DNA from 3 places in the Streptomyces sp. NPDC026417 genome. Region 1 is predicted to be linked to each of the others. Evidence: riboswitches for the same ligand, from Rfam matches in the RefSeq annotation. Region 1 holds a riboswitch; each other region holds the start of a gene.
The links. Region 1 has a riboswitch for cyclic di-AMP ahead of ACZ4NT_RS36495 (M23 family metallopeptidase). Riboswitches for the same ligand answer to the same signal wherever they lie in the genome.
Positions count from the first base shown of each region.

Region 2: linked by a shared signal. The riboswitch ahead of ACZ4NT_RS22545 (M23 family metallopeptidase) and the one ahead of ACZ4NT_RS36495 (M23 family metallopeptidase) in region 1 are both predicted to bind cyclic di-AMP.
Region 3: linked by a shared signal. The riboswitch ahead of ACZ4NT_RS25280 (LysM peptidoglycan-binding domain-containing protein) and the one ahead of ACZ4NT_RS36495 (M23 family metallopeptidase) in region 1 are both predicted to bind cyclic di-AMP.

Region 1 is NZ_JBVHPY010000042.1:4,731-9,959, reverse strand. It holds gene ACZ4NT_RS36500 (aldo/keto reductase) at 1-923, opposite strand, end outside; gene ACZ4NT_RS36495 (M23 family metallopeptidase) at 999-2,048, opposite strand; cyclic di-AMP (ydaO/yuaA leader) riboswitch at 2,060-2,217, opposite strand; gene ACZ4NT_RS36490 (PP2C family protein-serine/threonine phosphatase) at 2,472-3,830, opposite strand; tRNA gene ACZ4NT_RS36485 (tRNA-Met) at 3,986-4,059, opposite strand; gene ACZ4NT_RS36480 (dihydrofolate reductase family protein) at 4,198-5,229, opposite strand, start outside.
Region 2 is NZ_JBVHPY010000014.1:135,469-140,697, reverse strand. It holds gene ACZ4NT_RS22555 (TetR/AcrR family transcriptional regulator) at 1-337, shown strand, start outside; gene ACZ4NT_RS22550 (SGNH/GDSL hydrolase family protein) at 571-1,356, opposite strand; gene ACZ4NT_RS22545 (M23 family metallopeptidase) at 1,601-2,452, opposite strand; cyclic di-AMP (ydaO/yuaA leader) riboswitch at 2,457-2,613, opposite strand; gene ACZ4NT_RS22540 (heavy metal translocating P-type ATPase) at 3,006-5,229, opposite strand, start outside.
Region 3 is NZ_JBVHPY010000017.1:38,202-43,430, forward strand. It holds gene eno (phosphopyruvate hydratase) at 1-1,189, opposite strand, end outside; gene ACZ4NT_RS25280 (LysM peptidoglycan-binding domain-containing protein) at 1,550-2,236, opposite strand; cyclic di-AMP (ydaO/yuaA leader) riboswitch at 2,241-2,411, opposite strand; gene ACZ4NT_RS25285 (transglycosylase family protein) at 2,628-3,617, opposite strand; gene ACZ4NT_RS25290 (cytochrome P450 family protein) at 3,818-5,170, opposite strand.

The DNA of each region.
Region 1 (5,229 bases):
GTCGTCAGTTCCTCGTCCGTGAGGGTCAGGTCGGCCACCCCGAGGAGCGCCGGCAGCTGCTCGACGGTCCGGGCGGAGGCGAGCGGTGCGGCCACCGTCGGGCGTTCGGCGAGCCAGGCCAGGGCCACCGTGGCGTGCGGGACGCCCCGGGACTCGGCGATGGCGTCGAGAGCGGCCAGCACGCGCGGGCCGCGCTCCGTCTGCAGGTGCTTGCCCGCGCCCGCGGCCCGCGCCGAGTCGACCGTCGTGCCCGGGCGGTACTTGCCGGTCAGGAAGCCGGAGGCCAGGGCGTAGTACGGGACGGCGGCGAGGCCCGACCGGGAGGCGATCTCCTGGAGCGGGCCCTCGTAGGTGTCGCGCGAGACGAGGTTGTAGTGCGGCTGGAGGGCGACGTACCGGGCGACGCCCTCGCGGTCGGAGAACTCCAGGGACTCCTGGAGGCGCTCCGGCGAGATGTTGGAGGCCGCGATGGCACGCACCTTGCCGGCCCGCACCAGCTCGTCGAGGGTGCCGATGATCTCCTCGACCGGGACCGAGGGGTCGTCGTAGTGCGTGTAGAAGAGGTCGATGTAGTCCGTCCCCAGGCGGCGCAGCGACGCGTCGGCCGCGGCCCTGAGGGTGTCGGGCGACAGCCCCTTGTACGCGGGATGGGCGCCGGCCTTGGTGGCGAGGACGATCTCGGACCGGTTGCCGCGCTCGGCGAACCACTTGCCGATGATCGTCTCCGACTCACCGCCCTCGTTGCCGGGCGCCCAGGAGGAGTAGGTGTCGGCGGTGTCCACGAAGTTGCCGCCGGCCGCCGCGTAGGCGTCCAGCACGGCGAAGGACTGCGCCTCGTCGGCGGTCCAGCCGAAGACGTTGCCGCCGAGGGCGAGCGGGAAGACCTCGAGGTCTGACGGGCCGAGCTTGCGGAGAGAAGTCATGGTGGATCTCAACACGGTTGGCGCGGCCACGTATTCCGGGGGCGCGGCCGCGACGTCCGGCCCCCGGGCTCGGGACTACGGGTTGAGGCCCTTGCTCTGCAGCCAGGCCATCGGGTCGATACCGGTGGCGGCGCCGCCCGGGTGGACCTCCATGTGCAGGTGCGGCCCGGTCACGTTGCCGGTGGCGCCGACCCGTCCGATGACGTCACCGGTCGCGACCTTCGCCCCGACGCTGACACTGATGGAGGACTGGTGGCAGAACCAGACCTCGGTCCCGTCGTCGAGGGTGAGGATCGTGCGGTAGCCGTACGAACCGGCCCAGCCCGCCTCGGTGATGGTGCCGCTGTGCACGGCCTTGATCAGGGTGCCGGTGGGGGCCGCGAAGTCGAGTCCGGTGTGGTAGCCGGAGGACCACATGGAGCCGGAGTCACCGAAGCGCGAGGTGAGCGTGTACGAGGAGGTCGGCAGCGCGTAGCTCTTGGCGAGTTCGGCCAGGCGCTCCGCCTCCGCCTTCTCCTTGGCCTCCTGCTCCGCCTTCTTCTTGGCGGCGGCGGCCTTGGTCTCGGCCTCTTCCTGCGTCTTGGCGGCTTCCTCGGCGGCCTTCTTCACCGCGGCGGCCTCCGCCGCCTCGGCGGCCTTGAGGTCGACCTGGTCCTGCTGCGACTCGGCCTGCTGCATGATGCGGGCGCGCAGTGCCTCGCCCGCGTCGGCGCTGCCCTGCGCGGTGTCCGAGGTCGTCAGACCGGCGGTGGTGAGCGGAGTGGCGGAGCCCTGGGGGGCCCGGGAGCCGGAGCCGTCCGATATCAGGTTCTTGGCGGAGTCGGCGACCGACGACAGGTCGGGCATGGAGATGGACACCGGGGGCTTGCCGCTCTGCGCGGTGGCCATGCCGCCCGCGCCGACCGCGGCGATGACGCCGACGCCCAGAACCGTGGAGCTGCGGGCGAGTCCTCCGCCGCGCTGCTTGGAGACGCGGTGCCGGCCACGGACGGGACGGACGGAATCCGCGGTGGGATTCCACTCCTCCCAGGGGCCCTCGTCGTTGCCGTGGCCGTAGCCGAAGGTGTCGCTCTGCTTCTCACTCGGCGCGAACGAGGTGGTTTGAGCAGGCCGGTTTGACGCCACGTGGGCGCGCTCCTTTCCTTCCTTCTCGCCTACCGGGTTAGCTGACGGGTTCGGAGCAGGAAGGTCTCCTACGCGCGTCAACCAGGGTGCGGTGCACCGCGGAAGACGCTCGATTCACCCCAAGTTGGTGGTTCCCCGGTTCCCTTGCGGGATTCGGCGCGTGCGCACGGAGCCGTCTCTTGTGACGGCTGGGACGACCGCGCTGCGTTATCGAACGTTAATAGACTCGGGTCCTCTATTCCAAGCTGTTCCGACTGATCATTAACGTCTTCGTCACGGACGTACGGGTCAGGGGCGGTGAAAACCGGGCGAGTTGGCCAGGTTCTCTAAACCACACATGAGTTGACGGTTCGTCAGTTGTTATGCGCAGCGGCGTCATCCGGTCACCTGGGGTGACAAGGGCCCGGACAGACCGCCCGGGGCTCACGGGCGCCGCACCGCGAGCAGCGCCAGATCGTCCGTCGTCCCGTCCCCCGTGTGCCGGTGGACGTCCTTGATGAGAGTGGCGAGCAGGGCGTCGGGGTCGCGGAAGGCCCGTCCGGCGAGGCGCACCGCCGGATCGTAGAAGCGCCCGTCCGGGTCGCGCGCCTCCGAGAGCCCGTCCGTGTAGAGCAGCAGCGTGGCCCCGGTCGGGAACGCCACCACGGCCGCGCGGTCGGGCCAGGTGCCGAGCTCGCCCATCCCCAGCGGCAGCGCGGACTCGGCGGCCTCCAGCGTGCGCAGGGTGCCGTCCGCGTGCAGGAGCAGCGGCGGCGGATGACCGCGGTTGAGGAGGCGCACGACGCCGTCCCCGTACGGGACCTCCGCCAGGACGGCCGTGGTGAACCCCTCGAAGGCGTCGAGCCCGTCACGCCGGGTCCCCTCGCGGGCCAGCGCCCGCTCCAGCCGCTGGGCGACCGCCTCCAGCGTCGGCTCGTGCTCGGCCGCCTCCCGGAAGGCGCCGATGACGACGGCCACCGCCGTCACCGCCCCCAGCCCCTTGCCCCGTACGTCCCCCACGACGAGCCGGACGCCGTACGGGGTGTCCTGCACCGCGTAGAGGTCACCGCCGATGAACGCGTCGGCCTGCGCGGCCTCGTACCGCGCGGCCACCTCCAGCCCCCCGATCCGTTCGTCCGGGCGCGGCAGGACGGCCCGCTGGGCGGCCTCGGCGATCTCGCGCGCGGAGGCCAGCCGTTCGTCGGAGCGGCGGACGAGGATGTTGATGAGGACGGCCAGCACGGTGACGGTGGCGACGGTGACCAGTTCGGTGACCGCGTCCGCGTGCAGGACGATGCCGAGTTCCATGTGGACCGAGAGGACGGCGGCGAGGCCGGCCAGACCGGTCAGGACGGTGCCGCGCAGGGAGAAGAGGGGAGCGGCGACCAAGGGCGCGGCCGTGAAGAAGGGGGCCGCCGTGAACTGCGACGGGGTGGCGTAGTCGTAGGCCATGCCGGCCACGACGAGCAGCGCGGGCAGGGCACGCAGGAGGGCGCGGGCGGTCGAGACCCGTCGGCTGCCGGTCGCGGGCGAGCGGACCGACGATGTACGGGAGGCGGTCGGCGACGCGTTCCCCAGCCCCGGGTCGGGCACCGGGTCACCCGGCAGCCGCCCCCCGGCCCGCTCGCGCCCCAGGGGAGCCCGGCCGTCGTCCGCGGGGCCGCCGTCACGGTCCGGCGCACCGCCTTCGGGCAACCGGCCGCCGACGCGTGCCCCGACACGGTCGCCGACGTCGGAGAACCCGTCCCCGGCCCCGCCGGACTCCGGCTCCTCCGGCCGCTGCGCGCCACCTGACTGCCCCACCCGTCCAGGCTTCCCGCCGAGGAGGCGGGCGGCGAGCGGTGTGGACCGACCGGATGACTCCGGGCGGGCACGCGGCCCGGCGGGCGGGCCCGCCGGGCGCGGAAACGACTCAGGGCCGGAACTCGATGATCCGAGTTCCGGCCCTGGGCCTTCAGTAGCGGGGACAGGATTTGAACCTGCGACCTCTGGGTTATGAGCCCAGCGAGCTACCGAGCTGCTCCACCCCGCGTCGTTGAGACCACTGTACGCCATTCGCGGGGTCCCCAGCACACACGTTGTCCCGGCACCGGTCTCGACCAGGGCTATCGGGGCGGTCCCGCCGGTCGGCAGGACCGGCCCGGGCCGGTCGCCGGGCGCGGGCGGACGGTCACCGCCGGTCGGGTCCCGCGGCCGGCCGGAGGTGCCGGTTGGGTGCCTTGGCCGCCTCCTCGTACTCCGCGAGCACGACGACGTCGGCGCCCCCGGCCGTCAGGACCCCGCTGCCGTCGGCGCCGGTGACGAACGTGTCGGGCTCCCGCCAGGCGGTCACCACCCGCCGTACCCCGGCGTCGAGGATCAGCCGGGCACAGGGCGACGGCCGGGAGGCACGGCGGGCGCAGGGCTCCAGGCTGCTGTAGACGGTGGCCCCGGCCAACCGCGGGTCCGCCGGGTCTGCCTTGGCGAGCGCGGCCTCCTCGGCGTGCTCCACCGGGTCGCCCTCGCGGGAGTACCCGCGGGAGATCTCGGTGCCGTCCGCCGCCACCACGACCGCGCCCACGCTGAACGCGGTCCGCGACGGCGGGCACTGCGCGGCCAGTTCGCAGGCCAGCGCGAGCCACCGCCGGTCGGCGGCCGAGGCGAGCGGCCCGCTGCCGGGCGCGGTGGGCACGTACCGCATGAGGACGACGTCCCCGACGGGCCGGGTCTCCACCAGCCGCATCCGCCCGCCGGGATAGGGGCCGGGTCCGAACATGCGCGGCGCGTCCGGCTCGCCGACGAGCAGCGGCGCGAGCACCAACTGGAGTTCGTCGGCGAGGCCCTGACGCAGCAGCTGGGTGTGGACCCGGCCGCCGCCCTCGACCATGAGGCGCCGGACACCGCGTACGTCGTGCAGGTGCTCCAGCACGGTGCGCCAGTCCAGCTCGGGTCCGGCGGCGACGATCTCGACGCCGAGCCCGCGCAGGGCGGCGGCGGCCTCGGAGGCACCCCGGTCCGTCGTGTAGACGGCCTTGTCTCCGCCGGTGTGCCAGAACTGCGCGGCGGGATCGAGGTCGCCCGAACCGCTGACCGCGACCTTGAGCGGGTACTCCGGAAGCCCCGCGGCGAGCCGCGCCGCCCGCCGCTCGGCCGAGTTCACCAGCAGCCGCGGGTTGTCGGCGCGGATGGTCCCCGCGCCGATCAGGATCGCGTCACTGGCCGC
Region 2 (5,229 bases), on a different contig from region 1:
GCCGACCGGGCAGGCCAAGGGTTGGCGGCTGTGGATCGAGGGCTGGGCCGTGGCCCTGCGCGAGCCGGGTCTGCGGGAGGTCACCCAGGATCTCGACCGGCAGTGGAAGGCCGCGATCGCCGAGGTGATCGCGGAGGGCGTGGCCGCGGGCGAGTTCCGGTGCCCGGACGCCATGGGCGCGGCCCTGCGGCTCACCGCCCTGCTGGACGGTCTCGCCGTGCAGATGACCGCGTACCCCGGTGCGGTGTCGCGGGCGCGCACCCGGGCCTGGGTGGACGAGGCCCTCGCACGCGAACTGGGCCTGGAGCGCGAGGCGCTGACTTCCCCGCCCGGCTGAACCCCGGCAGCCGAGAACACCGGCCCCCCCGTCCCTGCCCGGCCACCTCCGCCCGTCCGACCCCGGACGAGCGGATCGGACGGGACCGGCTCGGACCCGGCTCGGCGCGGTACGGCCCGGCTGGGGCGCTGCTCGGCACGGCTCGGCGCCGCACTGCGAAAGGACCACACCCCGGCCGACCTCGCACACGCCGGGCCGGCACCGGAGTCACCGGGACCCCGGCCCGCCGCCCCTCACACCGCCGGTGCGATCCGCAGCTTGATGTCGTCCGGCGACAGGCTGCCCTTGGCCGCCACGTGGTCCCCGGAGGACTCGCCGCGCAGCCGGCGTCCGATCCACGGCACCAGATACTCCCGGGCCCACTGGATGTTGTCGCGGCGCATCTCGAAGGTGCCCCGCGGCGGCAGCGGCGGCCAGGGCTGGTCGGGGTCCGCCGGGACCTCCAGGCCGAGGACCTGGCCGGCCCGCAGGGCGACCCGGGTGTGGCCCTCGGGCGAGAGATGCAGCCGGTCGCCGTCCCAGGCACGCCGGTCCTGGATGGTCCTCAGGGACCACAGGTCGAGCACCGGGCAGCCGTAGCGGTCGGCGATCGCCCGCACATGCCCGTTGTACGTGGCGATCTTGCCGCGCAGATGCTTGAGCACGGGCACGCCGCGGGTGTCGAACCCGGTGGTCACGAGGACGGTGCCGACGGCCGACGTGAGGTCGGCGACCGCCCGCTCGAAGCGCTCGGCGACCTCGTCGGGGTCGGTGCCCGGCCGGATGATGTCGTTGCCGCCCGCGCAGAAGGAGACCAGGTCCGGGGCCAGCGCCTTGGCCTGCTGGAGCTGGCTCTCGACGATCTGGTCCAGCAGCTTCCCGCGTACGGCGAGATTGGTGTAGCCGAAGTCGCCCTCGGGGCGCCGGTCGGCGAGCAGCACCGCGAACCGGTCGGCCCAGCCGACGAAGGCCCCGTCCGGACCGGGATCGCCGACGCCCTCGGTGAAGCTGTCCCCCACCGCCACGTACGACCCGATCACTGCTCTGTTGTCACTCTTCGAATCGTCTGCCACATCGGCCCATGATTCACCGTGCGATGTGAGCTACGCGACCGTAGGAAGGGGTTGACGGGCGGTGAGATAAGCCACTCGTCAAGTATTGGTCAATCCCGGAATAAGGCGCCGTACAGGGGCGGTTGACGAGCCTCAACGCCCGCGCACGCGTGGCACGCCGAAGGCCGGACCCCGGGGATCGGGGGTCCGGCCTTCGGCGGCGGTGCGGGCGTCAGCCGATGGAGACGCCGTGCGCGCGGAGGTACGCGATCGGGTCCACGTCCGAGCCGTAGTCCGGGCTGGTGCGGATCTCGAAGTGCAGGTGCGGTCCGGTGACGTTGCCGGTCGCGCCGGACAGGCCTATCTGCTGGCCGCCGGTCACGGTCTGCCCGGCCGAGACGGACAGCGAGGACATGTGGGCGTACTGGGAGTACTGGCCGTCGGTGTGCCGGATGACGACCTGGTTGCCGTAGGCGCCGCCCCAGCCGGCCGAGACGACGGTGCCCGGGCCCACGGACTTGATGGAGGTGCCGGTCGGGACCACGAAGTCGACGCCGGTGTGGTAGCCGCTGGACCACATGCTGCCCGCGGTCCTGTAGGAGGTGCCGACCGTGGCGCCCTCGACGGGCAGCGTGTAGCCGGAGGTGTTGGCGGCCGGAGCGGCCTGGGTCTTGGTCGTCTGGGTGCTCGTGCCGGACGACGGGGCGGCCTTGGCCGCGGCCTTGCCGCCGAGGGTCAGCTTCAGGCCGGGGTGGATCAGCGCGGGGTCGCCGCCGATGACCTTGCGGTTGTCGGCGTAGAGCTTCTTCCAGCCGCCGCTGACGTGCTGCTCGTCAGCGATCTTCGCGAGGGAGTCGCCGGACTTCACCGCGTACGTCTTCGTCGTGGCCTTCTGGGCGGCGACGGGAGCGGAGGCGACGGTCTTCTCCGCGGCGGAGGAGACGGCGGCCGTCGGGGTGGCGGCGTGGGCGCCGGCGGCTCCCATCAAGGGCAGCGCGAGCGCGGCGCCACCGGTTCCGGCGACGGCGATGGTGCGGGAGAAGCGCAGGGACTTCGGACGGCGGTGCTTACCCTTGGCGGGCATGGCGAATTCCTCTCCGGCGCCTGCGAGGTGAGCTGTCGGGTGCGAGCTGGAGATGCCCGGCCGCGTTGCGCGCGGCTTTACCCCAAGCCTGTTCCGGAGACCGGAACAGGCGTCGTGCCTGTGGGTCCCCCGCTCCTGCCGTGTACGGGTGAGTGTGCGGGATTCCGGGCGGCGGCAGGATTGGGCGTCCGTCCGGAGTGAGGGTGAACGTAAGCGACATGAGAGTGCGTCGACAAGCTTGTGGGGTTTCTGTGCACACCCCTTTCTTGATCCATGCCCGAATTGGCGGTCACTGTCCGTGGATAGGCGATCTTTCCTGGTCCGTAATCCCCCCGGAAATGCTGCGGATTTGAGAATCCCGGAACGCCACGCATTGTCACCGTTATGACGCTGCTCACTCGACCGCACGCCACCAGGCCCTAATTCATTGCTAGTTGGCCGCTTTGCAGGCAAAACGGGCAGAACACCCAGAAGCGACAGGGGGGACGCGCGACGCGGCGAGGCGTCACCCCGGTCCGGGTGACGCCTCGCACCGGAGGCGGTGCGGACGCCGTCAGGCGAGGGCCCGGAAGCCGCGCAGCCGCAGGGAGTTGCCGACCACGAAGACCGAGGAGAGCGCCATGGCGGCTCCGGCGATCATCGGATTGAGCAGGCCCGCCGCGGCGAGCGGCAGGGCGGCGACGTTGTAGGCGAAGGCCCAGAACAGGTTGGACCTGATGGTGCGCAGGGTCCTGCGGGCCAGCCGGATCGCGTCGGCCGCCGCCCGCAGGTCGCCGCGGACGAGGGTGAGATCGGCGGCCTCGATGGCCGCGTCGGTGCCGGTGCCCATCGCGAGGCCGAGGTCGGCCCGGGCCAGGGCGGCGGCGTCGTTGACGCCGTCCCCGACCATGGCGACGCTGCGGCCTTGGCCCTGAAGGCGCTCGACGACACCGGCCTTGTCCTCGGGCATGACCTCCGCGATCACCTCGTCGATGCCGACCTCGGCCGCCACGGACGCGGCGACCGTCCTGTTGTCCCCGGTCAGCAGCACCGGCGTGAGGCCGAGGCCGCGCAGCCGCCGGACGGCCTCGGCACTGGTCTCCTTGACCGCGTCGGCGACCTCCAGGACCGCGCGGGCCTCCCCGTCCCAGGCGACCACGACCGCGGTGCGCCCGGCGGCCTCGGCCCCGGCCGCGGCGCGCTCCAGTCCGGCGGGCAGGCTCACCGCCCTCTCCCGCAGGAGGCGGACGCGGCCGGCGAGGACGGCGTGTCCGTCCACGACGCCCTGCACCCCCAGTCCGGCGATGCCCGCGAAATCCTCCGGGACGGGCAGGGCGAGGTCCCGCTCGGTCGCCGCGGCGACGACGGCCCGGGCGACGGGATGCTCCGAGGCGTGCTCCAGGGCTCCCGCAAGCCGCAGCACCTCGGCCTCGTCGGCCCCGTCGGCGGTGTGGACGGCGAGCAGCGTCATCCGCCCGGTGGTGACGGTGCCGGTCTTGTCCAGGAGGATCGTGTCGACCCCGCGGGTGGTCTCCAGCATCTCGGGACCCTTGATCAGAATGCCCAACTGCGCGCCGCGCCCCGTGCCGACCATGAGCGCGGTGGGGGTCGCCAGGCCCAGGGCACAGGGGCAGGCGATGACCAGGACGGCCACCGCCGCGGTGAACGCGGCCGTGAGGCCGGCCCCGCTGCCCAGCCAGAAGCCGAGGGTGCCGAGCGCGAGGGCGATGACGACGGGCACGAACACGGCGGAGATCCGGTCGGCCAGGCGCTGGGCCGCCGCCTTTCCGCTCTGCGCGTCCTCCACCAGCCGGGCCATGCGGGCCAGTTGGGTGTCGGCGCCGACGCGGGTGGCCTCGACGACCAGTCGGCCACCGGCGTTCAGGGCGGCCCCCGTGACCGCGTCACCGACACCGGTCTCGACCGGCACCGATTCGCCGGTCAGCAGGGAGGCGTCCACCGCCGAGGCGCCCTCGACGACGACGCCGTCGGTGGCGATCTTCTCCCCCGGCCGGACGACGAAGCGGTCCCCGGCGCGCAGCTCACCGACGGGGATCAGCCGCTCGCGGCCCTCCCGCAGGACGGTGACCTCCTTGGCCCCCAGCTCCAGCAGTGTCCTGAGGGCGGCACCGGCCCGGCGCTTGGAGCGTGCCTCGAAGTACCTGCCGGCCAGGAGGAACGCGGTGACACCGGCGGCCGCCTCCAGATAGATGTTCCCGGCCCCGTCGACGCGGGCGATGGTGAGCTCGAAGGGGTGGGTCATGCCGGGGGTGCCGGCGGAACCGAGGAACAGCGCCCACAGCGACCATCCGAAGGCGGCCGACGTACCCACCGAGACGAGCGTGTCCATGGTGGCGGCGCCGTGGCGGGCGTTGGTCCAGGCGGCACGGTGGAAGGGCCAGGCGGCATAGGTGACCACGGGGGCGGCGAGGGTGAGGCTGAGCCACTGCCAGGAGGTGAACTGCAGGGCCGGGATCATCGCCATCGCGACGACCGGGACCGCGAGCACCACGGCGGTGATCAGCCGCTGCCGCAGCGGCCGCAGTTCGTCGGCACCGGCCGGCGCGGTGGCGTCGGGCGCCACGCCCGTGCGCGGCGGGTCCGGTTCGGTGGCGGTGTAGCCGGCGGCCTCCACGGCGGCGATCAGGTCCGCCACGGACACCGACTCGCCGCGGTACGCGACCCTCGCCTTCTCGGTGGCGTAGTTGACGACGGCATCGACCCCCTCCATCCGGTTGAGCTTCCTCTCGATCCTGGCGGCGCACGAGGCGCAGGTCATCCCGCCGATCGCGAGTTCG
Region 3 (5,229 bases), on a different contig from region 1:
GGTCCGAGCGGGCCGGGGCGCCGGTCTTGATCTGGCCGCAGTTCACCGCGACGGCGAGGTCGGCGATGGTGACGTCCTCGGTCTCGCCGGAGCGGTGGGACATCATGCACTTGAAGCCGTTGCGCTGGGCCAGCTCGACGGCGTCCAGGGTCTCGGTCAGCGAGCCGATCTGGTTGACCTTGACGAGCAGGGCGTTGGCGGAGCCCTCCTCGATGCCGCGGGCCAGGCGCTCCGGGTTGGTGACGAAGAGGTCGTCGCCGACGATCTGGACCTTGTCGCCCAGCTTGTCGGTGATGACCTTCCAGCCGGCCCAGTCGTCCTCGTACAGCGGGTCCTCGATGGAGACCAGCGGGTAGGCGGAGACGAGCTCCTCGTAGTACTCGGTCATCTCGGCGGCCGAGCGGGACTTGCCCTCGAACTCGTAGTTGCCGTCCTTGTAGAACTCGGACGCGGCGACGTCGAGCGCGAGCGCGATCTGCTCACCGGGGACGTAGCCGGCCTGCTTGATGGCCTCGATGATGAGGTCGAGCGCGGCGCGGTTGGACTCCAGGTTCGGGGCGAAGCCGCCCTCGTCGCCGAGGCCCGTGGACAGACCCTTGGTCTTCAGCACCTTCTTGAGGGTGTGGTAGACCTCGGCGCCCCAGCGCAGCGCCTCGGAGAAGGACTCCGCACCGATCGGCGCGATCATGAACTCCTGGATGTCCACGTTGGAGTCGGCGTGCGAGCCGCCGTTCAGGATGTTCATCATCGGGACGGGCAGCAGGTGCGCGTTCGGACCGCCCAGGTAGCGGAACAGCGGCAGGTCGCTGGCCTCGGAGGCGGCGTGCGCGACGGCGAGGGAGACGCCGAGGATGGCGTTGGCGCCGAGCGAGCCCTTGTTGTCGGTGGCGTCCAGGTCGAACATCGCCTGGTCGATCAGGCGCTGCTCGGTGGCGTCGTAGCCGACGAGCTCCGGGCCGATCTGCTCGATGACCGCGAGGACGGCCTTCTCGACACCCTTGCCCTGGTAGCGGTTGGGGTCACCGTCGCGCAGCTCGATGGCCTCGAAGGCACCGGTGGAGGCGCCGGAGGGAACGGCGGCACGACCCGTGCTGCCGTCGTCGAGGCCGACCTCGACCTCGACGGTGGGGTTCCCTCGCGAGTCGAGGATTTCCCGGGCTACGACGACGTCGATGGACGGCACGAGCATCTCCTTCTGGGATGTGACGCGGGTACGCGGAGCCCCTTGGCCCGCTGCTGCACGGAGCCGCGGTCGGCTCCGCGACATGAGCCTAACCGGCCCGGGGCGATCGGCCAGCCGGTCGACCACCCCATGGACAGAACCGAGAGTAAATTGTTTCCGAACGGAACAAAAACCTGCCCCGTACAGGTACCGCCGCGACCGGCGGTCCCGGCGCACACATGAAAATGCCCCGCTCCGGTGCGTACGGGGGAACACGCACCGGAGCGGGGAGCCCGTGGGGACGGGATGGCCCTCACGGGGTCCCCTGGGGGGAGACCCCGCGCGGGGGAGGGCCGGGATCGGCCCGGAGGCCGAAGTCAGCCGGTGTCAGCTGAGGTGGAGCTGCTGACCCGGGAAGATGAAGTCGGCATCGTCGACGATGTCCTTGTTCAGCTTGAACAGCTTCTGCCAGCCGCCCTTGACCTTCTTCTCCTCGGCGATGGAGCTGAGGGTGTCGCCCTTGACGACCTTGTACTCGCCGTCACCCTTCTCGACCTTCTTGCCGGTCGGGGTCTCGACGGTCTTCTTGGCGGTCTCCCGCTCCGAGGAACGCGAGGCGCGCTGGTCCTGCGACTGGGGGGCCTGCTGCTGCGGCTGAGCCGTGCTCTGCGAACCGGTGTCCGTCGAGGTGCCGCCGGTGGAGGCGCCGGACAGGCCGGTGCCGCAGGTCGGCCAGGCACCCTTGCCCTGCGCGGCGAGCACCTTCTCGGCGACGGCGATCTGCTCGGACTTGGAGGCCTGGTCGGCCGTGGAGGCGTAGGCGGAGCCGCCGTACGCGGACCAGGTGGAGGCGGAGAACTGCAGACCGCCGTAGTAGCCGTTGCCGGTGTTGATGGACCAGTTGCCGCCGGACTCGCACTGGGCGACGGCGTCCCACTCGGAGGTGGTGGCGGCGGAGGCGTTGCCGGCGGCCATCAGCGGAGCGGCGATGGCGACACCGGTGACACCGGCGAGCGTGGCGACACGGGCGGCCTTGGACGGGCGGCGGTGCTTGCCCTTGCTGTTGAGCAGCATGAAGTGATCCCCTCACCGACGCCTGCGAGGTGAGCTGTCGGGTTCGGGCGGGTGAGTGCCCGGTCGTGCGCCGCTGGCGCCCGACTTCACCCCAAGCCGTTCCCGGAGGTCTCTCAACTCCCGGGCCCGGCACTTACCTTGGGTCCCCCGCTCCTGCCTGCGGCGCTTGCGCGACGACTGTTCCCGGACGGCCGCTGGCAGGATTCGGCGTTGCGACCGTCGGGGCCCGCTGTGGCGAGCGGTCACGACCGTAGACACGCGACCGCCGGAATTTCAAAGACGATCAGGGCTTCTGAGACTCATGTCTCACTCTCACCAAACCGGACATTGCGGTGCGAACCATGACGTGAACTACCGCTGTTTTGTACCCGATTCGCCGCCTGACGACCACTTAGTCTTCGGTGACCTCAAGGCTCTGACCGGGGTGAATGAGGTCCGGGTCGGCGCCGACCGTCTTCTCGTTCACCTCGTACAGCTCACTCCACCCGCCCTGGACCGCAAGGGAGTCGGCGATGCTCGTGAGACTGTCCCCGAGACGGACCGTGTACGAGCCTTCCGTCGCGTCGGACGTGGCGTCGGCGCTGCGCGAGGCGTGGCGGCCGGAGGACTCCTGTGCGCGCCCGGCGGTCGCGCCCGAGCCCGCCTCGTCCTCGGCGATGCCGCCGCGGTGCCGGCCGGTGCCGGCCGCTTCGCTCGCGGACCCGCCCGAAGGGGCTTCACTCCGACCCGACTTGTCCGAGTCGTCCGCTTTCGCCTTGCCCGTGTCCGAGTTGTCCGCACCCTTGGAGTCGCCGGCGTCCTTGCTCGGCTTCGACGTCGCCCCCGAGGCCGCGCCGGACTTCGACGGGTCGGCGGACGCGCTCGCGGAAGGCTTGCCCGAGGGGCTGCCGTTCGACAGGCCGCCCGAACCGGACGAGTCGTCCGAAGGGGACGAATCCGGCGAGGCGGAACCGGTCGGCGACGAGGGGTCCTCGCCGATGCCCGTGTCGACCTCGACGGAGGCCGACTTCTTGCTGAGGCCGGAGAGCGGCCCGCAGGTGGGCCAGGCGGCCAGGCCCTGTCCGTCGAGAAGCTTCTCGGCGACGGCTATCTGCTGCGAGCGGCTGGCCTCGTCGGGGCTCGGCGCGTACGCCAGGCCGCCGTACTTCTCCCAGTTCTCCTGGGTCATCTGCAGGCCGCCGTAGTACCCGTTGCCGCTGTCGGCACTCCAGGAGCCGCCGCTCTCGCACTCCGCGACCCGGTCCCACGTGGTGCCGTCTGCGGCGCTCGCGCCGGTTGCGCCGAGCAACGGGATGGCGATGGCCGATCCGGTTACTCCTGCCGCGACGATGAGCGCCGGAGCCTGGCGGGGGCGACGGTGACGACCGTTCCCGGAGAGCATGCGGTGGCCTTTCGGAGACAGCAATGACAGACGCGACGGAAGATCCACCGCGTTGATGCGTGAACGTATCGGGACTCGAACGCTTGTCACAAGTCGATGCAGCGCAGATCACGTGAAGATCACAGTATTGACGGTGTGTCATGTTTGAACGGGCCGCATCCGCGTACGGTCCGGGCGGCACACGGGCTCCCCGGCACGCCCTATCGGGCAGGCGTGAACTCCACCGGAAGCGTGCGCAGTCCCCGCATGATGAGACCGCCCCGCCAGCGCAGGTCGGCCGGGTCGCCGGCGAGTTGCAGGTCAGGGAGCCGGGTGAGCAGCGTGGCCAGGGCGGTCTGCCCCTCCAGCCGGGCGAGCGGCGCACCGAGGCAGTAGTGGATGCCGTGCCCGTATCCGAGGTGCTGGTTGTCGCGCCGCGAGAGGTCCAGGGTGTCCGGCTGTTCGAAGCGCTCGGGGTCGCGGTCGGCGGCCGCGAGGACGACGAGGACGGGGTCGCCGGCGGCGATGTCCTGTCCGCCGAGCCGGACCGCCTCGGTGGCGAACCGCCAGGTGGCCAGCTCCACGGGCCCGTCGAAGCGGAGGAGTTCCTCGACACCCGTCTCCAGCAGGGCGGTCTCTCCGGCGGCGAGGGAGGACTGCAGCCGCCGCCGCTGCTCGGGATGGGTGAGCAGGGCGTAGGTCCCGTTGCCGATGAGGTTGACCGTCGTCTCGAAACCGGCGAAGAGGAGGATGAAGGCCATCGCCGCGGCCTCGTTCTCGGTGAGGTGCTCACCGTGGTCCGAGGCCCGGATGAGTCCGGAGATGAGGTCCTCGCCGGGTTCCGGACGGTCCGTGAGCGCCGCCCGCTTCCGGTGGATCAGCTCCGCGAGATAGCCCCGCATCTTCTTGACCGACCGGGCGACACCGCCCCGCGGTCCGCCCCCGTGCCGGATCATCATGCCCGCCCAGTCCCGGAAGTCGTCCTGGTCCTCGCGCGGAACGCCGAGGAGGTCGCAGATGGCGTAGATCGGGAGCGGGAACGCGAAGTCGTGGATCAGGTCGGCGCTGCCCCGGTCGGCGAACCGGTCGATGAGGCCGTCGGCGAGTTCCTGGACCCGGGGGGCGAACTCGGCCACCCGCCGGGGGGTGAACGCCTTGCTGACCAGGCGGCGCAGCCGGGTGTGGTCCGGCGGGTCGATGTTCAGCAGATGGGTCATCAGCTCGGCCTTGCGCTCGCCCGGGATGCCCGTCTTCCCCTTGGCGTGCGCGGGCTCGTCGTGGTGGGCCGGGTTCTTGCTGAGCCGGCCGTCCGCGAGGGCCTGCCGGGCGTCCCCGTACCGCGTGACCAGCCAGGCCTCCACACCGCTCGGCAACCGCGTCCGGTGCACGGGCGCGTGCTCCCGGAGCCAGGCGTACGCCGGGTACGGGTCGGCGGCGAACTCCCAGGTGAAGAGCTCGGGGGCGGGCGCGCTCCCGGCGGGCGTGCTCCCGGCAGGTGTGCCGCCGGGGCCGTCGGCGGGGGTTCCGGTGGGAGCGCTGTTCCGGTCGGCGGGAGGTACGGGGTCTTCGGTCACCCGCCGACGGTATCCGGGGTCACGAGCGCGTCCCTCTCCCGCCCGCCGGACAGTTCGCC